3 regions of the Streptomyces peucetius genome follow, and region 2 is predicted to be linked to each of the others. Evidence: riboswitches for the same ligand, from Rfam matches in the RefSeq annotation. Region 2 holds a riboswitch; each other region holds the start of a gene.
The links. Region 2 has a riboswitch for cyclic di-AMP ahead of OGH68_RS32895 (M23 family metallopeptidase). Riboswitches for the same ligand answer to the same signal wherever they lie in the genome.
Positions count from the first base shown of each region.

Region 1 (7,365 bases), 1.0 Mb from region 2:
CGCGCCACCGTCGGGAACGGCCACGTGTGCATGACGTCGCTGCACCGCCCGCGCGGTCGCATAGTTCAGCGTCACCACTTGTGCGAGGCCGACGAGTTGGCCCGCCGCGTGGAAGGCCGTGGTCCACCCCGCGTCGTCCCGTGGATGGACCAGCAGGATCGGAAGGCGCGTCCTGATCGCGAGTGACTCGGTGAGAATCGCCGCGTGCTCGCCGTCCCGAATCCGTTCGTACCGCCCGGTTGCACGCTGGCCGAGCACCCGGACATCAAGCTCGGCGTCGGTCAGCACCGACCGCAGGAGGTTCGGGCGCCTGATCGGCGGGTCCTGTACGGGTGCGATCCAGCCATTGGGGATCTCCCTTCCCATGACGACCCGCAGTCCGCAGTCGCCGTCCTCTGCTTCGGAAACCGTCACCCGGGTGACGAACTGCGCCTCCCCGTCCGGCAGCGGCTGCTGAATGGCCGCCCTCAAAGCCCTGGTACGGCTGCCACCTGCCAAGGCCCAGCCAACTGTGCGGGCACCGTATCCGGGTGTACTTTCTCCGAGGACGACCTCGCCGTCCCGCTCCAGGTCTCTGCTCGTGGGTGCTTGGGCATGCCCGCCGGCACCGAGCCAGTCGGCGAGATCACGGCGCAGACGATCGTAGGCGCCTGCTGATTCCTGCGTGGGCCGGACATCGAAACTGACGGCATACAGCGCCTGCACGCTGGCGGGGGTGGGCGCGCAGGCGGGGCCGGGGATGGCGGTCGGGGTATGAGGAGCGGCCGGCATGGGGCCAGGGTGCCGAGAGTTGATGGGGCGTCGGCAGGTCCGCTGCTGATACAGATCCCGTTGTACTGGTTGACGCGCTGGACCGGGTCGGTCGCTGTACGTGACCAGTGACCAGTCGGGCACGGGGCGCAGCGCGCTACGACGCACGGTACGGCACGGGTACGGGCGGGCCGGCGGGACCGGCTCGGCACAGGGGAAGGCGGCTGCGATGACGACGGACAACGGCGGTGGGGCGGGCGGGGCCGGCGGGGGCTGTGAGCCGGAGCTGTCGGACAGCCTCAAGACCTTCGGCGCGGTACTCGAGGCGCTGCGGGAGGAAGCGCGCTTCACGCAGGAGCAGTTCGCGCCGCTGGTGCGGTACTCGGCGGCGTACATCGCCAAGATCGAGCAGGGCAAGCGGTTCCCGCCGAGGGAGCTGCTGGACCGGTGCGAGGAGGCACTGGGGGCGACTGCGGCGAGGGTACTGGTGGCAGCGGTACGGAGCCTGACGCGCAAGGCGGGCTGGCGTCGTGGTTCCGGCAGTGGGCGGGGATCGAGGAAGAGGCGATCTCGCTCTACGCGTACGAGTGCCGGGCGATTCCGGGGATGCTGCAGCCTGAGCCGTACATCAGGGCCCTGTTCGACCGCCACCTGCCACCGCTGACGCAGGAGCAGTCCGACCACCAAGTCGCAGCACGCGTGGCCCGCCAGCAACTACTGGTCGACCGCCCGAACACTCACTTCAGCTTCATCTTCGAACAGGCGCTACTGGAACGGCGCATGGGCGGTGCCGAAGTCACGAAGTCCCTCTTCGACCACCTGCTGTCGGTGGGAAGCCACCGCAACGTGGAGATCCAGGTCATGCCGCTGGTCCAGGAGGACCACGGTGGGTTCGAAGGCGAGATGTACCTTGCTGAGGCTGCCGATCACCGGTGGGTCGGGTACGTCGAGGGACACGGCAACAGCGCACTCCTCACCGACCCCAGAACCGTAAGTCACATGTTGCAGCGCTATGGCAAAATGCGCTCGCAGGCTCTGAGCCATCAGGCCACGGCAAGCCTGCTGGAACAGATGCGAGGAGCGCTATGAGCACCACGGAAATGGCCTGGTTCAAGAGCAGCTACAGCGGCGGCGGCGGCGACAACTGCATCGAGGTCGCCGTGCGCCCGAAGACCGTTCTGGTCCGGGACTCGAAGGACACACAGCGCCGGCCACTTGCGGTCTCCCCCGACGCCTGGTCGGCGTTCACCACGCTTGCGGCGGACTCGCGCGTCTGAACTGTCGCTGGAGCAGCGGCTGTCCGCTGCCCATCGACGTGTGACTACGCGACGTCCAGCGAGGCCTGCTTCGTCGGCTTACGACCCCGCGTCTTCTTCCCCGGGCATCAGGCATCCACCAGGGGCCTCACCACGTTGTCGGCCCAACTGCCAGGCTCCGCCTCCAGCTTGGCAAAGGCTCGCTGTAGGACCCTGGGGCTCTGGCTGCAGTGCCAACGAGTTGGGCTGGCTGATGCTGGACCCGGACCCCGACAAGTGGCCGGTGTTGGCCTGGCGTCGACAGACCGTTATGGCGACTCCAGATGGGCACTCTTCGACTGCGGCGTGGTCGACTTCCTGGTCAAGATGATGCGAGCCGAGTTCGACGTTTGCCCTCTTGCTGACGCTTCCCTCTGGGTGCGACTGCTCCTTTCGTGCACTGGCGTGAGCAGCAGCGCCGCTGGCTTGCGGGCCCTGATCGCGAGACGGGCGAGCCTGATCCGCACGTGCAGAACTTTCTTCAGTGGCCCGCACCCTGACCAAGGAGCTCGCCAACCTGCTCATCAGCTCGGTTGGCAAAGGCTCACTCACGCTCGGAATGCTGTCAGCGGCCGTCTTCCCACGAGCAACACGGAAACAGGTCCATGTCCGGCTCATCACGTTGCGCGCGACAGACGTCCCGTGCAGTCTCACGCCGCGGGGGAGCAACGCCGGGGTCGGTAGCGGACCGCGGCTCCCGCCACGCGGCAGCGGCCCATGGCGCTCCTGCCGCAGCCGCGCCACTGTGCCCGGGTGACGCGGGGGCGGTGGCCGCCGCTGGTGATCAGCGCGTTCACCGGTGTCATCGGGTCCGTGGCCGTCACCTTGGCCAGCAGGACGCCGACCGCGAGCGGGAGCAGACTCACGGCGAGGGCAGTTCCGGCGGTGGTGGCGTTGCGAACACGAGGGTGGCGGAGGGCTTCGGGGAGCATGACCCGATTCGACCAGCGGCGGGGTGCCGGCGGATCCGGCCGGGTACTCAGGACGGCCGGTCCTCGTACTCATTCCGTCCTCGCACGCGGGTGGCCAACTACCGGTCACGGGCCGAAAGATCGCTGTAGCCTCCGTGCATGACCACGGACACGGAGTGCCTGACGCTCACCCAGAACCTGCGCCGTCGCGGGGCCACCGTGCTCGCCGTCTTCGCACTGGTGTGGGCGTTCGCGGCCGGTTCCGGCATTGCCGTGATGCCGGTTGCCGTCGCCGTCGGTGTGGTCGGTGCCGTGCTGACCGGCGTGGTGGTGGTCCTGGCCCACCGCGGGGCCGCGGGGCCGGCCCGCCGGACCGTGCGGCTGCCGGAGAAGTGGAATCGAGGGGTCGGACTTGTCAACGCGCTCGAGGTCGTCGCCGTCTTCGCGGTGATCGCCGTGGCCAACGCGACGGGTCACGCGGAGCTGATTCCGCCGGGCATTTGCCTCGTGGTGGGTCTGCACTTCTTTCCGCTGGCGCGGCTCTTCGACCAATGGCAGTACACGTGGACGGCCGTCCTTCTGACGGCGGTCGCGGTCGTCGGCACGGCGGTCGCCGTGGCCGGGGCGACCGCTGAGACGGTGCGCGTGGTAGTCGGGGCGGGGGCGGCGGTCGTGCTGTGGCTGTCCGCGTTCCATGTGGCCGTGCGCGGCTGACGCTCACGGCCACATGGCGGCACGGCCACACGGCCACATGGATTCGTGCGCTGCCGAGGCGCACGCGGCACGGCTCGGGCCGGTGTCCGGGGCGCCGCCGGGCGTCCCGGGCACCGGCCCGGTGAGGTGCTGCGGCCTGCCGGCCGTCGCAACGGTCCCTTTTAGTAGGGGCCGTTCACGTTGTCGATCGAGCCGTACCGGTCGGCGGCGTAGTTGCACGCGGCGGTGATGTTGGCGACCGGGTCGTACAGGTCGTAGGACGTGCCGGGGACGTGGTAGGCGTCGAAAGTCGGCTGGATGACCTGGAGCAGGCCCTTCGAGGGCGTGCCGTTGATGGCGTTGATGTCCCAGTTGTTGATGGCCAGCGGGTTGCCGGAGGACTCACGCATGATGTTGCGGTGAATTCCCTCGTAGGTGCCCGGAATTCCGTGCTGGGCCATGATGTCCAGCGATTCCTTGATCCAGCCGTCGAGGTTGTCCGCGTAGGCCGGCTTCGCGGCGGCAGCGGCCTTCTTTGTCGCCGCGGCGGGCTTCGCCGCCAGCGTGGTCTTCTTCTCGGAGCGGTCCGCGCGGTCGGCCTCCACGGCCCGGTCGGCCTTCTTGGGGGCGGCCTTTTCCTTGGCCTCCGGGGTGGCGCCGATGGTCAGCTTCAGGCCCGGGTGAATCAGCGACGGGTCGTCGCCGACAGCCTTCCGGTTGTCCTTGTAGAGCTGCTTCCAGCCACCGTCGACGGAATGGGCGGCGGCGATCTTGGAAAGGGAGTCGCCGGCCACCACGGAATAGGTGATGGACTTCTCGGCGGCGGCCGGAGCGGCCACGGCAGCCGGCTGGGCCGCGGGAGCGGCCTGAGCAGTGGCGGCGCCCATGAGCGGCAGGGCCAGGGCCGCGCCACCCGTGCTCGCGGCGATGATCCCGCGGGTGAACGAACGGATCTTGGTACGACGGTGCTTACCCTTTGCGGGCATGGCGAATTCCTCTCCGTCGCCTGCGAGGTGAGCTGTCGGGTTCGGGCTGGAGATGCCCGGCCGCTGGAATGCGACTTCACCCCTAGCCGTTCCGGATTCCGGTTCGGCGACTTACCTGGTTCCCCCGCTCCTGCCGTACGTGAGTCGATGCGGTCTGGGTTCCGGACGGCGGCAGGATTCGGCGGTCCACCCGGATTGACGGTGACCGTAAGCGAGAGCGACCCGGCGAAACAAGTGGCGAATTGTTGATCATAATCCGAAAAGCGGTTATACCCGGGTGATTTCAATTGTCATTGCCGCGTCAAGAAACCCAAATCCCTTTCCGACGAAGGACAATGGCCGACCCGGTGACCTTTCCGTTGCGGAGTGCCAGGTGACTGACATCACGAGTGGCCTGCGCAACCGCCTGCCTCGTCGCGCCGTCTCGAGGGCACCAACTCCCAACAATCGCCCGGAATTCACCTTTCAGAACAGTTCGGCCAAATCCTTCATAACGGACATTCACTGCCAAAGCGCCGCGAGGCTCCCGGTTCATGCCAGGAGCCCCGCGGCGCCGTCCGCCACCCGTCTCAGCCGACGGTGCAGGCCTCACCTCCCAGGGTGAAGGCGCCGGGGCCGCCGTTCTCGCCCGACCAGGTGCCCGTGAAGCCGAAGCCCACCGAGGCACCGGCGGCCACCTTGCCGTTCCAGGAGACGTTGCCGGCCGTCACCTCTGCTCCGGCCTGCCGGTGTGTGGCATTCCACATCTGCCCGACCTTCTGCCCGTCGGGGAAGGTCCAGCTCAGCTGCCAGCCGTCCAGCGCAGCGGCACCCGTGTTGGTGAGCGTCACATCGGCCTGGAACCCGCCCGACCACTGGTTGGTGACGGCGTACGTCACCGTGCAGTCGGCGTCCGCGGGCGGCTCCTCCGGGTCGGGGTCCGGATCCGGCTCGGGGCCCGGGCCGGGGTCACCGCCGCCGTCACTCTCCGGCGACTCGCCGTAGATGATGCCGCGCCCGTTGGTGGCCACGTACACCCGGCCGAAGACCCGCGGGTCGCCGGTGATCGCCGCGCCGGTCCAGCCCCACTGGTGCGCGTCGTCGTTGATCCGCGTCCAGTTCGCCCCCGCGTCCGTCGAGCGGAAGATGCCGCGCACACCGCCGATCTTCGCGCTGACGAAGAGCGTCCGGTACGAAGCGCCGGCCGCCGCCTTGCCGAAGCCGACCGCGTCCGCCTCCGCCACGCCGGAGATCTTGGTGAAGGTCGCGCCGGAGTCGGTGGAGTGCCACAGGCCGTACGTCCCGTTCGCCGCGCCGCCCGCGAGCCAGATGTCACCCTCCGTACCCGGAACCGCCTTGAAGCGGACATCGCCCTCCGCCGGGAGGCCGGACGCCCTCGCGGTGAAGGTGGCGCCGCCGTCGGCGGACACGTAGAAGGTCCCGTCCTTGAAGCCGTAGAACTTCTTGGGGTTCTTCCGGTCGGACTCGACGACCGCCCCGGCCGGGATGCCGGTGGACGCGGCCCACGAGCCGCCGAAGCCGGTGGTGCGGTGCACCCCCGCGCCCTCCGGGCTCCAGACGAAGCCGCTGCCGTCCGCAGCGGCGGCGACCGTGCCTCCGCCCGTCACGCCGGCCGGCTGCGAGCCCTGGAACCAATTGGCCCCGTTGTCCGTGGAGAACGCGATGTGCGGGGCGGCGTCGGCGTTGCCGACCCGTACGACGGTGTCGGGTGCGGCCTCCGCGAAATCCAGGCTCGTGGTCGCCGACATGTTCGGCCCGGTGAACATCATCTCGGGCACGGCGTCGAGATCCGTGTGACGGAAGCCACCGATGTCGAGGAGACCGCTGAGCAGCGGCGCGCCCGACGGCGGGCTGGCCAGGTCGTTGACGGCCGTCTCCTCCAGGCCCTTCACCATCGGCGTGATCAGGATCTTCCCGCCGGTGTCCCAGGTCCGCAGGTTCTCGGTCCCGTAGATCGTCGCGCCCGTGCCGTACATCATCCGGTCGGAGTCGAACGGGTCGATCTCCAGCGCCTCGGTCATCCAGCCGAGCTTGGGTGAGACCTCGGGGGGCGACGGGTTCGCTCCCCAGGAGAGCCAGGGGACGGAGGAGATGTCCTGGGTGTAGCGGAAGGAACGGTCGGGATAGCTGGTGTGGTCCCAGGCCCTGGTCCAGGTCGCGCCGCTGTCCGTGGAGCGGAAGATCTGGGTGTCGGGCCACCAGGAGCTGTAGGCCGTGGCCATCAGGGTGCCGGGCCGCTGCCGGTCCACGCTCAGCCCGCTGAAGCCGGAGTAGGTGTCGGCCTCGGCGGTCGGGCTGATGTCCGTCCACTCCCCTGTGGCCGTGTCGTAGCGTGCGATGCGTCCCTTGGAGCCGTCGTACGGGCCGCCGGTGTCGCTCAGCGCCAGATGGAGATGGCCGGTGGCGGAGTCGAGGACGCCCTTGTGCGCGAGGTATCCGGTCGGCTGTCCGGCGATCCGGGACCAGGTGGCGCCGCCGTCGGTCGAGCGGTAGACGGTGTTCTCCTTGTCGGCGACGCCGACGTAGATGTCCTGGGTGGCGCTGCCCGCGCTGCCGGACCGCTCGTCGAAGGTCACCCACACGACGCCCTGGTTGTCACTGGCGTAGCCGCTGGTGTCGGAGGGGTCCTGGGCGTAGTTCCCCGGGTTGGGGAAGGCGGTGACCTCGGACCAGGTCACGCCGGAATCGGTGGACCGCCAGAGGCCGTGGCCGCTGGGAGCGCCCAGGTAG
Region 1 covers NZ_CP107567.1:6,281,586-6,288,950, reverse strand. Annotated here, with positions in the region: gene OGH68_RS28575 (hypothetical protein) at 1-705, opposite strand, end outside; partial or broken gene OGH68_RS28570 (helix-turn-helix domain-containing protein) at 980-1,839, shown strand; gene OGH68_RS28565 (DUF397 domain-containing protein) at 1,836-2,027, shown strand; gene OGH68_RS28560 (hypothetical protein) at 2,696-2,977, opposite strand; gene OGH68_RS28555 (hypothetical protein) at 3,116-3,670, shown strand; gene OGH68_RS28550 (LysM peptidoglycan-binding domain-containing protein) at 3,832-4,635, opposite strand; cyclic di-AMP (ydaO/yuaA leader) riboswitch at 4,640-4,795, opposite strand; gene OGH68_RS28545 (cellulose binding domain-containing protein) at 5,205-7,365, opposite strand, start outside.
Region 1: another riboswitch for cyclic di-AMP. It lies ahead of OGH68_RS28550 (LysM peptidoglycan-binding domain-containing protein); the one in region 2 lies ahead of OGH68_RS32895 (M23 family metallopeptidase).

Region 2 (7,365 bases):
AAGCGAGGGCCGCTGGGTTCCGTGCTGCCGGGGCTGTTCCAGGAGAGCCACTGGGAGCCGGAGTTCGGCGTCGCCTCGCCCACGTCGTTCGAGGCGCAGGTGCGGCGGGCGGAGCAGGTGGTGGCCGCGCTGCCGGCCGGCCGCCGGCTGTTCCTGTTCGTCAATGTGCCGTCGCTGCACCAGCCCAACTGGTTCCATCTGCCGGGCGCGACCCGCGACGCGGGCGACTCCCGTGCGACGCACGCGGCGGCCCTCGAGTATGTGGACCGCCACATCGGCCGGCTGTTCGCCGCCGCCGGCAGCCGCCGCCGGTGCTTCGCGATCGTCTGCTCCGACCACGGCACCGCCTACGGCGACGGCGGCTTCACCGGCCACCGGCTCGGCCACGAAGCGGTCTGGACGGTCCCCTACGCACACTTCTTTCTCGAGGCCTCCGCATGAACGCACTGGACGCAATGAACGCAGTGGACGCAATGAATGCGATGAATGCAATGAACACGGTCGTCCCGCCGACCGTCCCCCGCCCCTACCAGAGCTACGTCTACGCCTATCCGCACAAGACGGCCTACCGCCCCCTCGGCGACAACCGGCCCGCGCTGCGCGAACTGTGGGCCGACGAGCCCAAGGACGCGCTCTCGCTCTATCTGCACATACCGTTCTGCGAGGTGCGCTGCGGCTTCTGCAACCTGTTCACCAGGATCGGCGCCCCCGACGAGCTGACCGGGCGTTACCTGGACGCCCTCGACCGCCAGGCGGCCGCCGTGCGCGAGGCTCTCGGGGACGGCTCCCCCGTCCGCTTCGCGGCGGCCGCGTTCGGCGGCGGCACACCGACCTTCCTGACGGCCGGCGAGCTGGAGCGGCTGTGCGACATCGCGGAGAAGCGGATGGGCGCGGACCTCACGGCGGTGCCGCTCTCCGTCGAGACGTCCCCGTCGACGGCCACGGCCGACCGGCTGGCCGTGCTCGCCGGGCGCGGCACGACCCGCGTCAGCATCGGCGTGCAGAGCTTCGTCGACGCCGAGGCGCGGGCCGCGGTGCGGCCGCAGCGCCGTGCGGACGTGGAGGCCGCCCTCGGCCGGATACGGGACGCCCGGATACCCGTCCTCAACATCGACCTGATCTACGGCATCGACGGCCAGACGGAGCGGAGCTGGCTCTCCTCGCTCGACGCCGCCCTCGGGTGGGAACCGGAGGAGCTGTATCTGTACCCGCTGTACGTTCGTCCGCTGACCGCTCTCGGCCGGCTGGGCGCCGACGCCGACGCCGCCTGGGACGAGCAGCGGCTGCGGCTGTACCGCACGGGCCGCGACCATCTCCTCGCCCGCGGCTACGAGCAGGTGTCCATGCGCATGTTCCGTCGCGCCGGCGCCCCGCCCGCCGCCTCCGGCGACCACGCGTGCCAGACGGACGGCATGATCGGGCTGGGGTGCGGCGCCCGCTCCTACACCTCGTCCCTGCACTACTCCTTCGACTACGCCGTCGGCATGGGCGAGATACGCCGCATCATCGACGACTTCACCACCACGGCGGACTTCTCCCGCGCGGCGGTGGGCCGGTGGGTCGACGGGGACGAAGCGCGCCGCCGCCACCTCCTCCAGTCGCTGCTCCAGGCCGAGGGGATGGAGGTGGCCGATTACCGCGAGCGGTTCGGCACCGCACCGGCCGACGACTTCCCGGTGGAGCTGGAGCGGTTCGCCGCCCTCGGCTGGCTGGACACGGCGGCCGACCCCGGCCTGCTGCGGCTGTCGGAGCAGGGACTGGCCCACTCGGACGCGCTGGGCCCGGAGCTGTTCTCACCCGCGGTGCGCGCCGCGATGGCCGCGTACGAGCCGAAGTGAGCGAGGGCATGGACCTGACCGTGCTGTACCGGGGCCCGCTGGCGTCCTGCGACTACGACTGTCCGTACTGCCCTTTCGCGAAGCGACGCGACAGCCGTGAGCAGCTGCGCACCGACCGTGCGGCGCTGGAACGCTTCGCCGCCTGGGCCGCCGCGCAGCGCGGCGACCGGCTGTCGGTGCTGTTCACGCCGTGGGGTGAGGGGCTGGTCCGGTCCTGGTACCGGAAGGCGCTGACCGAGCTGTCGCATCTGCCGCACATCCGCAGGGTGGCGATCCAGACGAATCTCAGCTGCCGCACCGACTGGGTGGCGGACGCGGACCCGGCGACGCTCGCGCTGTGGTGCACCTACCACCCGGGACAGACGCCTTATGACCGGTTCATCGGCAAGTGCCGGGATCTGGTGCGGCGGGAGATCCGTTTCAGTGTGGGGATCGTCGGCTTTCCCGCCCATCTGGCGGAGGCGCGCCGACTCCGCGCGGATCTGCCGGCGCACGTCTACCTCTGGGCGAACGCGCCCGAGGGCCACGAGCTCTCCGACGCCGAGGCCGACGCCTGGACGGAACTGGACCCGCTCTTCCCCTACAGCCGCCACCCGCACCGCTCCGCCGGGCTGCCGTGCCGCACCGGCGAGTCGGTGATCTCCGTGGACGGTGAGGGGACCGTCCGCCGCTGCCACTTCGTCCGCGCCGAGTTGGGCAACCTGTACGACGGTACGTACCGCCGGGCGCTGCGGCCCCGCGCCTGTCCGCTCGCCGTGTGCGACTGCCACATCGGGTACGTCCACCTGGAGACGCTGCCGCTGTACGACGTCTTCGCGGGCGGCGTCCTCGAACGGATCCCCGCGGCGGACCCCGGCGAGCCGCGCCGGCCCACCCTCCTCGGCCGGCTTCCGGCGGGGCCCCCGGCAGCCGATCCGGTGAGCCCCCGGTGATCACCGCCGGGGCGCCCCCGGCGCCGCCCGCGGCGGACCTGCGCCGCCGTCAGAGCGGCAGCAGGTCCGGACGCTTGGCCGCCACGTGATCGCCCGAGCTCTCGCCGCGCAGCCGCCGCCCGATCCAGGGCACCAGGTACTCGCGCGCCCACTGGATGTCGTCGCGGCGCACCTCGAGCGCCCCGCGCGGGGGCAGCGGCGGCCACGGCTGGTCGGGGTCGGCGGGCACGTCGAGCCCGAGGACCTGCGCGGCGCGCAGCGCGACCCGCGTGTGCCCCTCGGGTGACAGATGCAGCCGGTCGGAGTCCCAGGCCCGCCGGTCCTGGACGGACCTGAGCGACCACAGGTCCAGCACCGGGCAGTCGTAGCGGTCGGCGATGGCCCGCACATGCGCGGTGTACGTGGCGATCTTGCCGCGCAGGTGGCGCAGGACCGGCACGTCGCGGGTGTCGAAGCCGGTCGTCACCATGACGGTGCCGACCGAGCCCGTGAGGTCGGCGACGGCCCGTTCGAAGCGTTCGGCGACGTCGTCCGGGTCGGAGCCGGGCCGGATGATGTCGTTGCCGCCGGCGCAGAAGGTGACGAGGTCGGGCGCGAGTTCCCGGGCCCTCGGCACCTGCTCCTCGACGATCTGGTCGAGGAGCCGCCCGCGTACGGCGAGGTTGGCGTACCGGAAGGTGTGTTCCGGCATGCGGTCGGCGAGCAGGACCGCGAAGCGGTCCGCCCACCCGACGAATCTGCCGTCGGGTCCAAGGTCGCCTACGCCCTCGGTGAAGCTGTCACCGATCGCCGCGTACGACCCGAATGCGTCACTGTTCTCTGTTCTCGAATCGTCTGCCACGAGAGCACATCTTTCCTTTACGGATGTGACTTACGCGACCGTAAGGAGGGGTTGACGGGGGGTGATCTTTACCACCCGTCAGGTTCGGCCCGGCCGGAAGACGCGGAAGCCCCCGCTCCGCCGATGCGGAACGGGGGCCGGGCGGCAGTGCCGTGCGGCGTGCCGGACGGATCAGAGGGAGACTCCGTGCTCGCGCAGGTAGGCGACCGGGTCGATGTCCGAGCCGTAGGAGGGGCCGGTGCGGACCTCGAAGTGCAGGTGCGGGCCGGAGGAGTTGCCGGTGGAGCCGGACAGACCGATCTGCTGGCCGCCGCTCACGGACTGGCCGCTGGAGACGGCCAGGGAGGAAAGGTGGGCGTACTGGGAGTAGGTGCCGTCCGTGTGCTGGATGACGACCTCGTTGCCGTACGCGCCGCCCCAGCCGGCGGAGACGACGGTGCCCGCGCCGATGGCCTTGACGGAGGTGCCCGAGGAGGCGGCGAAGTCCACACCGGTGTGGTAGCCGCTGGACCACATCGCGCCGGAGGCGCGGTACGGCGTGGTGACGGCCGCGTCGACCGGAGCGCTGAAGCCGGACGAGGACGCCGGCGCCGAGGCCTCCTTCACAGGAGCCTCCTTGGCGGGCGCCGCCTTCGCGGGAGCCGCCTTCGCGGGAGCCTTCGGGGCCTGCTCCTCGGGCGCGGCGGCCCGCGAGTCGTCACGCGAGGGGCGGGCCTTTGACTCGGAGCGGGGCTCGGGGTCGTTCTTCGCCTTGGACTTGGCGCCGATGGTCAGCTCCAGGCCCGGGTGGATCAGCGACGGGTTCGCACCGATGGCGCGGCGGTTGTCGTTGAAGAGCTGCTTCCAGCCGCCTCGGACGTCCTGCTCCTCGGCGATCTTCGACAGGTAGTCGCCGGCGACGACGGTGTAGATCTTCGGGGCCTTCTTGGCGGCCGGCAGCGCCGACTCGGCGAGGGCCGGGGCAGCGGCCTTCTGTGCCGCGGCGGCCGGAGCCGCCGCCGGGGCAGCGGTGGCGGCGGCGGTGGCGCCGAACAGCGGGAGCGCGATGGCGGCGCCGCCCGTGCCGGCGATGACGAAGCCGCGGGTGAACGGGTTGGACTTGAAACGACGGTGCTTACCCTTGGCGGGCATGGCGCATTCCTCTCCGGCGCCTACGAGGTGAGCTGTCGGGTTCGGGCTGGAGGTGCCCGGTCGAGCGACTTGCACGACTTCACCCCAAGCCGTCCGGATTTTCCGGAATCGGCGTACTACCTGGGTCCCCCGCTCCTGCCACGCGTGGGTGGGTTCGAATTCCGGCCGGCGGCAGGATTAGGCGGTCCGTCCGGATTGAGCGTGACCGTAGGCGAGTCGGACAGTCCTGGACAAGCCGCGTCTTTCCGCGAGCAATGCGAAGTCCGATATCACCCGGGTATTTCCGGTCACCCTCCGTGGACGACGCTCCTTCAATTGCCGCGCCGGCAACGGAATTCACCCCCAGGCCCCGGCCACACAACGTCACGAATATGACGCTGCTCACCAGCCGGAGCCCATCTCCCCTGCTTACGGGGCACGTTATATCGAACCAGCCAATTCGGACAGAAGATGCATTTGAGCATCTAGTCCCGCACTTGCCCATCAAGTCGCGCCCTGCCGGTTTCGCCGAGACGCCCGCCGGCACAGATCCGGGTGACGCCCGTCACTCCGAGCCGTGAGGAATCCCCTGACTCCGTACGCGTAAAGGGAATTGGCGGAGGCCGGATCACATCCGCCGCAGCCGGATCACGGTGGCGTCCAGATCGCCCTTCAGCCCGGTGTGCAGTCCGTGGTGCAGCAGCACCCCGCCCTGATGGACGACTCCGGTGTCCAGACATTCGTAGGCGGCGGCCGGGTCGATGCCGCGCAGCCGGAGCGCCGGCGGCCGTTCGCCGTACCGCTGCGCCTCGAGCAGCGCGAGCACGACCGTCTCCCCGCCCCGGACGTACTGCACGGCGCTGAGCCCGCCCTCCGGGGCCCGCAGCCGGTACAGCTCGCCGTGCTGGACCACCGGCCTGATCTCCTTGTAGAGCCGGACCCAGTCGCGTGCCTCCGCGAGCTCCGCCTCGCTCCACCCGGTGAGGTCTCCCCCGACGCCCAGCACCCCGGCCATGGCACTGACGAAACGGAAGCGCAGACTGCTGCGGCGGCCGTTGAGCTGGACGTTGGGGCTGTCGGTCACCCAGGCCGCCATGACCCGGGCCGGATGCAGCTGGCTGAAGCCGTGCTGGACGGCCAGCCGGTCCAGCGGGTCGGTGTTGTCCGAGGTCCATACCTGGTCGGTGCGCCCGAGGACCCCGAGGTCGATCCGGCCGCCCCCTCCGGAGCAGGACTCGAAGGCGACGCCCGGATGCGCCGCCCGCAACCGGTCCAGCAGCGCGTAAAAGCCCTCGACGTGGCAGGTCCACAGCTTCTGCGGATACGGCTCCCCCGGCCAGCCCGCATCGGTGAAGCAGCGGTTGAAGTCCCACTTCACATAGTCGACGGGCGCGCTCGACAGCAGGGCGTCCAGCTGCTCCCAGAGGTGGTCCCGGACGTCCTCACGCGCGAGGTTCAGCACGAGCTGGTTGCGGAATTCGGTGCGCACCCGGCCGGGGTGGTGCTGGACCCAGTCGGGATGCGCTCGGTAGAGATCGCTGTCCGCGTTGACCATCTCCGGCTCCACCCAGATCCCGAACCGCATGCCGAGCCCGTGCACTTCACGGGCGAGCGGCGCCAGTCCGTCGGGGAAGCGGTCCGGGTTGGGTGTCCAGTCGCCGAGTCCGGCCCGGTCGCTGGTGCGCCGCCCGAACCAGGCGTCGTCCACGACGAACAGCTCGACCCCGATCCCGGCGGCGCGCCGGGCGAGGGCCAGCTGCTGCTGTTCCGAGATGTCGAAGCCGGTCGCCTCCCACGAGTTGTAGAGCACCGGGCGCGCCTCCTGGGCACCGGGGATCACATGGGCGAGCTGCCAGGCGTGCCAGGCCCTGCTCGCCCCGCCGAACCCGCCGTCGCTCCACAGGCCGGCGAAGACGGGTGAGGTGTACGTCTGCCCCGGCTCGAGCCGCAGCAGCCCGGAATCGTCGTGACCGGCCCCGCCGGTGATCTGCACCGCCTTGTCCGGCAGCTGCTGGACGGAGATCCGCCAGGAACCGGACCAGCCGAGCGCGCAGCCGTACACCTCACCCCGTTCCTCCGTGGCGCCTTCCGCGTCCAGGGCGACCCACGGCAGGTGCTGGTGGCCGGTGTGGCCCCGCCGGCTGCCGATGATCTTCTCGCCGTACGTGAGCGCGGAGCGCACCAGGCGGGACTCGGCGGCCCAGCGCCCGTGCAGCTGGGAGAGCCGCCACGCGTCGCGCATCGGCAGGGTCCAGGCGGCGGCGTCCGCCCGGAGAAGTTCGAGCGCCGGCCCGGTGCCCTCATGGACGACGGTGACCCAGCGTTCGATCACGTCGGAGTCGTCCCGCATGCGGTAGTGCAGGGTCAGGCCGAGGCCCGCCAGGGCGTCGGTGAAGCGCAGCCGCAGCTCGTCGTCCTCGGCGACCCAGCCGTCGAAGACCCACTCGGTGCCGCGCACGTCCTCGGTGCGGACCGACAGCGCCGGGCGGGCGAACCTGGGGCCGCCCTCGACGGGATACTCCTCGCGGCCGTCGAGCTGGGACTCGAAGGGCCAGTAGGGCGGCGGCCCCTGCGCGGCCAGGGCTTCGGCGTCGGCGGCCGTGATGCGGGCGCCCCAGTGGAGGTGGACGAGCTCGTCCGCGTC
Region 2 covers NZ_CP107567.1:7,286,417-7,293,781, reverse strand. Annotated here, with positions in the region: gene OGH68_RS32915 (STM4013/SEN3800 family hydrolase) at 1-441, shown strand, start outside; gene OGH68_RS32910 (STM4012 family radical SAM protein) at 492-1,838, shown strand; gene OGH68_RS32905 (STM4011 family radical SAM protein) at 1,847-2,770, shown strand; gene OGH68_RS32900 (SGNH/GDSL hydrolase family protein) at 2,820-3,611, opposite strand; gene OGH68_RS32895 (M23 family metallopeptidase) at 3,783-4,742, opposite strand; cyclic di-AMP (ydaO/yuaA leader) riboswitch at 4,747-4,903, opposite strand; gene OGH68_RS32890 (alpha-galactosidase) at 5,350-7,365, opposite strand, start outside.

Region 3 (7,365 bases), 3.5 Mb from region 2:
GGTCGACGGGTGTCCGACTCGTCCGCGCAGCCATCGCAGCACCGCCCGCCCAGCGCCGCGGTGCCGTCGCACCCGGTGCTGCCGGCGTGCCGCCAGGAGCATGTCGACGCGCTGCTCACCGAGGTCCCCGAGCCCGCGCGCCGGCGCTACCGGCCCCTGGCGGCCTCGAGGTTCTGGCGCAGCAGGGCGGTCCGCGCCGGTGCGGTGATCACGCTGCTCGCCCTCTGCGGCCTGGTGATCCTGGTGCTGGTGCGGGAACAGACCGGCACCCACGGGTTCGTGGTCGGCCTGGCTCTGGCGACACTGCCCGTCCCGCTGCTGCTGGCCGCGTTCCGCTGGCTGGACCGGGTCGAGCCAGGCCCCTGGCGGAACCTCCTCTTCGCCTTCGCCTGGGGCGCCTGCGCCGCGGCCCTGATCGCGATCATCGCGAACACGTTCGCGACCCGCTGGATAGCGACGGCGACCGCCGATCCGGCTTCCGCCGACACCATCGGGGCGACGGTCATAGCGCCCGTGGTCGAGGAGAGCGCGAAGGCCGCAGCGATCCTGCTGATCTTCGTCTTCCGCAGACGGGACTTCACCGGACTCGTGGACGGCGTGGTGGTCGCCGGCTTCACCGCCACCGGCTTCGCCTTCACGGAGAACATCCTCTACCTGGGCAGCGCGTTCGACGAGGACCAGTCGACGGGCACCTCCGGCTTCGCGTCGGTGACCGCCGCGACCTTCTTCGTACGGGTCGTGATGTCACCGTTCGCCCATCCGCTCTTCACCGTGCTCACGGGCCTCGGCTTCGGTGTCGCCGCGCTCGGCGCGCGCCACCACCGGCGTCTGCGGCGTATCGCCCTGCCGCTCCTGGGTCTTGCCCTCGCGATGGGCATGCACGCCCTGTGGAACGGCTCGGCGTCGATGCTCGGCCCGTGGGGCTTCTACGCGGTGTACGGGGCGTTCATGGTGCCGGCGTTCGGGCTGCTCACCTGGCTGACGATATGGACCCGCCAGCGCGAGCTGCGCACGATATCCGACGAGCTCCCCGCCTATGCCGCGGCGGGCTGGATGCCGGCGTCCGAGCCGCGCGCCCTTTCGTCGATGCGCGCCCGCACGCTGGCGCGTGACTTCGCCCGGCGCACGTACGGCCCGGCCGCCGGCCACGCGGTGTCGGAGTACGAGGCGTTCGCGACGTCACTGGCCTTTCTGCGCCGCCGGGCACACCGGGGCGCGGCGGACCCGGACTTCGCGGAGCGCGAGCAGGAACTGCTGCACCACCTGTGGCAGCGCAGACAGGTGGCGGGTCCGTCACTGGCGTACGCGGCCCGGGCGACGAGCCGGGTGCCGGTGCCGCCGCCGTACCGGAACTACGGCGGCTACAACCCGTACCGCTACTGACCCGCGTCGGCGGCCGCGACAGCGCGGACGCCCCATCGGCGGCGGGTGCCCGGGCACAGCCCGGCAGCCCTGGCGTCGGGGGGTGCGGCAGGAATGCCGGAGACATGGAGATGCCCGGCACGGAGAAGCGCATGGGAGAGCATGCGGAGCCCCGTACCGGGCAGGGATCAGATCGTGAGGCCCTTGCCGCGCAGCCAGGCCATCGGGTCGATGCCGGAGCCGCCCGCGGTGTGCACCTCGAGGTGCAGATGGGGCCCGGTGACGTTGCCGGTGGCGCCGACACGCCCGATCGTCTCGCCGGTGGTGACCTTCTGGCCCGCGCTCGCCGTCATGGACGACAGGTGGGCGTACAGGACCTCGGTGCCGTCGTCGAGTTCGAGGACGATGCGGTAGCCGTACGAGCCGGACCACCCCGCGGACTTGACCGTGCCGCTGTGCACGGCCTTGACCGGGGTGCCGGTCGGGGCGGCGAAGTCCAGGCCGGTGTGCTGGCCGGAGGACCACATGGAGCCGGACTCGCCGAAGGTGGAGGTGATCGTGTACGAGGAGGTGGGCAGGGAGAAGCTCCTCGCGAGCTCGGCGAGACGCTCGGCCTCCGCCTTGGCCCGGGCGGCCTCTTCCGCCTTGCGCTTCTCTTCCGCGGCCTTGGCCTCTGCCTCGCTCTGCTGCTTTTCCGCAGCGGCCGCGGCCTGTTCGGCGGCGGCCTTCTCCGCGGCGGCCTTGGCCTCCGCGTCCGCGGCGGCCTGCTGCTGCTCGGCCTGCGCGAGGATGCGGGCCCGCAACGCCTCGCCCGCGCCCGTCGCCCGGGCGGAGCCGTCGCCACCGTCGGCCACCGTGGTCGCGGCGGTCAGCGGGGCGGTGTTCACGTCCGCCGCGGCGTCGGAATCCGAGTCGTCGGACACCAACGAGCCCACGCCCGGCAGGGACTTGGCGTCGGGAAGATTGTCCGTGATGGCGTCGGGAAGGGAAATGGAGACCGCCGGCTTGTCCTGCGCGGTGGCTATGCCACCCGCGCCGACCGCGGCGATCACACCGACGCCGAGCACCGTGGAGCTGCGGGCGAGTCCGCCGCGCTGCTTGATGACACGGTGCCGGCCGCGCACCGGGCGGATGGACTCCTCTGTGGGATTCCATTCCTCCCAGGTCCGCTCGGGTGCGTCGTCACCGATGCGTTCGGACGCGAAGCGGGCCTCTGGGGCAGGCATGTTGGACGCCACGAAGGCGTTCTCCTTCCTTCCTTCTCGCCTACCGGGTTAGCTGACGGGTTCGGAGCAGGAAGGTCTCCTACGGGCGCCTCGACCGCGGACTGAGCGGCAAAAGGTGCCCGATTCACCCCAATTGGTGGTTCCCCGGTTCCCTTGCGGGATTCGGCGCGTGCGCGCGGTGCCGCCTCTGACGACGGCTGGGACGACCGCGCTGCGTTATCGAACGTTAATAGACGGCGGGGCCGGATTCCAAGCTGTTCCGACTGATCATTAGCGATTTCGACGGGGACTTAACGTGACAGAGGCACTCAGAATCGGGCGACTTGATCAAACATCGGACAGAGACCTTTTCCTGACGGTGTGTCAAATGTTATGCGGAGAGGTGCCCTTGGGTCACAGGCCGTAAGGACGACCGAGGCCGGCCCGCGGGTCGAGGCGCCGACGGCGCGCGGGCCGGTTGACGCGCGGGCCGAGGGCCGACGGGCGGTCCGACGACACGCGGGCCGGCGGCTGACGGACGGTCCGACGGCCCTCGGGAAGAGGACGACATCCGCTTCCGCCGTCGGCTCAGACCGCCGGAGGAACCACCGGCACAATCCTGCGCCGCTCCGGCTGGCCCCGAGCCGGACGGCCGACGGCCAGCAGAGCCATGTCGTCGTTCGAGCCGCCGCCGGTGTACCGGCGTACGTCGTCGACGAGTGCGTCCAGCAGCTCCCCCGGCCCCGGGAAGAGCCGCCCGGTGAGCCGTTCCACCGGGTCGTAGAAGACGCCGCGGTCGTCGCGCGCCTCCGTCACCCCGTCCGTGTAGAGCAGCAGCGTCGCCCCGTCGGGCAGCGGATACTCCGCCGCCCGGTCCGGCCACTCCCCCAGATCACCCATGCCGAGCGGCAGCGCCGCCTGCGGCGGACGGAGCACGTCCAGCCCCCCGTCGGCATGCAGCACCAGCGGCTCCGGATGCCCCCGGTTCACCAGCCGCACCAGCGGACGGCCGCGGGGAATCTCGCCCAGCACGGCCGTGGTGAAGCCCTCCACCGCGTCCAGGCCCTCGCGCCGGTCCCCCTCCCGCTTGAGCGCGCGCTCCAGCCGCTGCCCCACACCCTCGAGCGAGCGCTCCTGCTCCGCGGCCTCGCGGAACGCGCCGATGACGACCGCCACGGTCGCCACCGCCCCCAGCCCCTTGCCCCGGACGTCGCCCACGAGGAGCCGCACACCGTGCGGGGTGTCCTGCACCGCGAACAGGTCGCCGCCGATGAAGGCGCCCTCCTGCGCCGCCTCGTACCGGGCGGCGATGTGCAGGCCGCCGATCCGCTCGGCCGGCGCGGGCAGCACGGCCCGCTGCGCGGTCTCGGCGATCACCCGCGCCGAGGCCAGCTGCTCGCCTCTGCGCTGTACGACCCTGTTGATGACCAGGGCCAGAGCGGCGACGGTGAGCACCGTGGTGGTCTCGGTGGCCGCGGTGATCTGCGCGGCGGTCCCGTTGTAGACGTGCATGCCGCTCACCCCCAGGATCGCGGCGACACCCATGAGCAGGGTCGCCACGAACGAGACGAGAGGGGCGGCGAGAAGGGGCGCGGCGGCGAAGAGCGGCACCGCGGTGAAACGAGGCGGTGTCAGCATGTCGAAGACCACCCCTGCGACGATCATCGCGACGGGCAGGGCACGCACGAACCACGGGGCCCGACGCGCGCCGCCTTCATCCCGCCGCTGCTGTCCCAAAGGTGGTCTCTCCTGCCGGGTCCGCTGACGGCTGCGGACAGTACCGCGCCCACCTCAGGCTCGGCGCCGACGCGCCGTGCAGCCACTTCCCATCGCCCAACCGGGCGAATGCCGAGGCGACCGGAAAAGCCACCGGCCCGATGGTCGATCTCCAGGATCGACCATCGGGCCGGTGTCATCAGTAGCGGGGACAGGATTTGAACCTGCGACCTCTGGGTTATGAGCCCAGCGAGCTACCGAGCTGCTCCACCCCGCGTCGGTGAACACAACCTTACGCCATCCGGAGCAAGATCAACTCCACTTTTTCCGCGAGGCCGCCTCGATCCGGTCACACCGCCCCGCCGCCGTTCGTCATACATCCGGACAGCCGAGGACGACGAGGGGACAGAACGACGATGGACGACCACGACTTCCTGGCCGAGCGCTTCGAGACGCACCGTACGCAACTGCGCGCGGTCGCCTACCGAATGCTCGGCTCGCTGAGCGAGGCGGACGACGCCGTCCAGGAGGCGTGGCTCCGGCTCAGCCGCAGCGACTCCGAGGCGATCGACAATCTGGGCGGCTGGCTGACCACCGTGGTGGGCCGGGTCTGCCTCGACATGCTGCGCTCGCGTACGTCGCGCCGCGAGGAACCGATGGATGTGCGCCTGCCGGAACCGATCGTGAGCGGCGTGGACACCGTCGACCCGGAGCACCAGGCGCTGCTCGCCGACTCGGTCGGTCTCGCGCTCCTCGTCGTACTGGAGACCCTGGCGCCCGCGGAGCGGCTGGCGTTCGTGCTGCACGACATGTTCGCGGTGCCCTTCGAGGAGATCGCGCCCGTCGTCGGCCGCACACCGGCGGCCACCCGTCAGCTGGCCAGCCGCGCACGGCGCCGGATCCAGGGCTCCACCCCCGTACCGGACGCCGACCTCGGCCGGCAGCGTGTCGCCGTCGACGCCTTCCTCACCGCGGCACGCGGGGGCGACTTCGAGGCGCTCGTCGCGGTGCTCGACCCGGACGTCGTGGCCCGCTCCGACAGCGGGACGCTGCGTCCCGGTTCCGTCGTACGGGGCGCGGCGGCCGTCGCCGGCCAGGCGATCACCTACGCGCGCCTCGCGGAGGTGGCCCGGCCGGCCCTGGTCAACGGAGCGGCCGGGGTCGTCGAGATCGCGGGCGGGCGGGCCCTGGCGGTCATGGCCTTCACGGTCACCGGCGGAAGGATCGCGGAGATCAACATCCTTACCGACCCGGAACGGCTGGACCGCCTGGACCTCACCGTCCCGAACGCGTGAGGCCTCCCCGGTCACTTCTGCCCCAGCCAGAGGTCCGGCCCGGACACGTCGTGATGGATGTCCACGGCGGGAACGCCCAGGCGCGGCAGGTCGCCCCGGACGGCGCGCATGAAGGGCAGCGGGCCGTACCGGTGGGCCGCGAGCATCTCCGGCAGGTCCGGCACGCCGATGTCGGCGCGCCCGGCCGCCGCACCGTCACCCGCCCTCTGCTCCTCGCACCAGAGGTGCAGCGACGCCGCCGGGCACGCGTCGACGAGGCGGCGCAACTGCTCGCGGTGACCGTGGTCGGCGGCGCCGCGGTCCGCGTCGACCACGCTCCGGTACCTGACACCAGGGGCCCGCAACGCGATGATGGGGCATCCAGGGAGAACTACGAAAGGTACGTCCGTGACCACAGGGGACGACGACGCGGTCTACGAGGGGCTGCAGACCGAGCGCCGGGAACAGGCAGCGGCCTTCGACGCCATCGGCGACCGCTACGACGAGGCCTTCCCGCACAAGGAGGGACAGCTCGCCGCCGGTGAATGGCTGACCCGTTCCCTGCCCGCCGGTTCACGGGTGCTGGACCTGGGCTGCGGCACGGGCCTGCCGACCGCGCGCCAGCTGGTCGATGCCGGGTTCGAGGTCGTGGGCATCGACCTGTCGAGCGGGATACTGGAGCTCGCCCGGCAGCACGTCCCCGAAGCGTCCTTCCACCACCTGGACATCGCCGACCTGAAACCGGGCGGCCCGGCCGACCTGGGCCGCTTCGACGCGATCGCGGCCTTCTTCTCCCTCCTCATGCTCCCCCGGGCCGAGATCCCCGTGGCCCTCGGGACCATCCACCATCTGCTGGCCCCGGGCGGCCTGTTCACCCTCTCGATGGTGGAGGCCGACGTGGACAACCGCGCCATCCCGTTCCTCGGGAAGACCATCCGGGTGTCCGGCTACCTCAGGGAAGAGCTGCGCAAGGTCGTCGAGGAGGCCGGCTTCGAGATCCTCAAGGAGACCTCCTACACCTACGCCCCCGCCATCAGCGACGTGCCGCCGGAGGAACAGGTCTTCCTCTCCTGCCGCCGCCGCGACTGAGCTCCTGCCGCCCCGGCCTGGCCCCGGACCGGGGCCAGGCCGGCGGGCCGGCCTGGCCCGGACGTGAGCAACGGAACGACGTGCGCCGTCACGACAGACGCACGGTCACTGGGTGAAGAACGACGCCACGAAACACGCCAAGGCCAGAACCAGCATCGCCTCGAACACCGCATCCCGGACCATGCCGTATTCGATCTCCTGCTCGGCAGCGCCGCCCCGAGGGCTCCGCTTCTTCGCCTTGCCGATCGCTTCGGCGGCCTTGGCGGCAGTCTGGAATCGATGGTCCAGGAGAGATCCGGCGAATCCGACAGAGAAGACTTCAGGCTCTCCCCTGAAGTCCTGCTTGGTACGTAGGACAAGGCCGCTCCCCGGTGCGGCTTCCGCCCTATGGACAGCCGCGTAGGGGACGGAGTACCAGAAGACCGGATTGACGACTACCACTCGCCCCTCCGCAAGGTGGATTCGTGACCTGGTGATACGGAGCACCAACCCGCCGACGATCAGTATCAAACCGGCCGCCTTGAAGGCGTCGGGGTCCGAACTCAGAAATCCGTCGAACACGGCATAGGACGCCATCGCTCCGAACGCCCCCGGGAGGACGCACGAAGCCCACCGGAAGGTCCGCCGCCAGAGGAGTTGGCCACACGCGATCCGCCGATAATCCATGGCTCACACCCTCTGAATGGGAATGCCGGGAAAGCGAGTTCGGTGGCTGCGGC
Region 3 covers NZ_CP107567.1:3,777,384-3,784,748, forward strand. Annotated here, with positions in the region: gene OGH68_RS17280 (PrsW family intramembrane metalloprotease) at 10-1,383, shown strand; gene OGH68_RS17285 (M23 family metallopeptidase) at 1,551-2,600, opposite strand; cyclic di-AMP (ydaO/yuaA leader) riboswitch at 2,611-2,766, opposite strand; gene OGH68_RS17290 (PP2C family protein-serine/threonine phosphatase) at 3,156-4,304, opposite strand; tRNA gene OGH68_RS17295 (tRNA-Met) at 4,487-4,560, opposite strand; gene sigJ (RNA polymerase sigma factor SigJ) at 4,700-5,578, shown strand; gene OGH68_RS17305 (hypothetical protein) at 5,590-5,892, opposite strand; gene OGH68_RS17310 (class I SAM-dependent DNA methyltransferase) at 5,966-6,646, shown strand; gene OGH68_RS17315 (hypothetical protein) at 6,752-7,312, opposite strand.
Region 3: another riboswitch for cyclic di-AMP. It lies ahead of OGH68_RS17285 (M23 family metallopeptidase); the one in region 2 lies ahead of OGH68_RS32895 (M23 family metallopeptidase).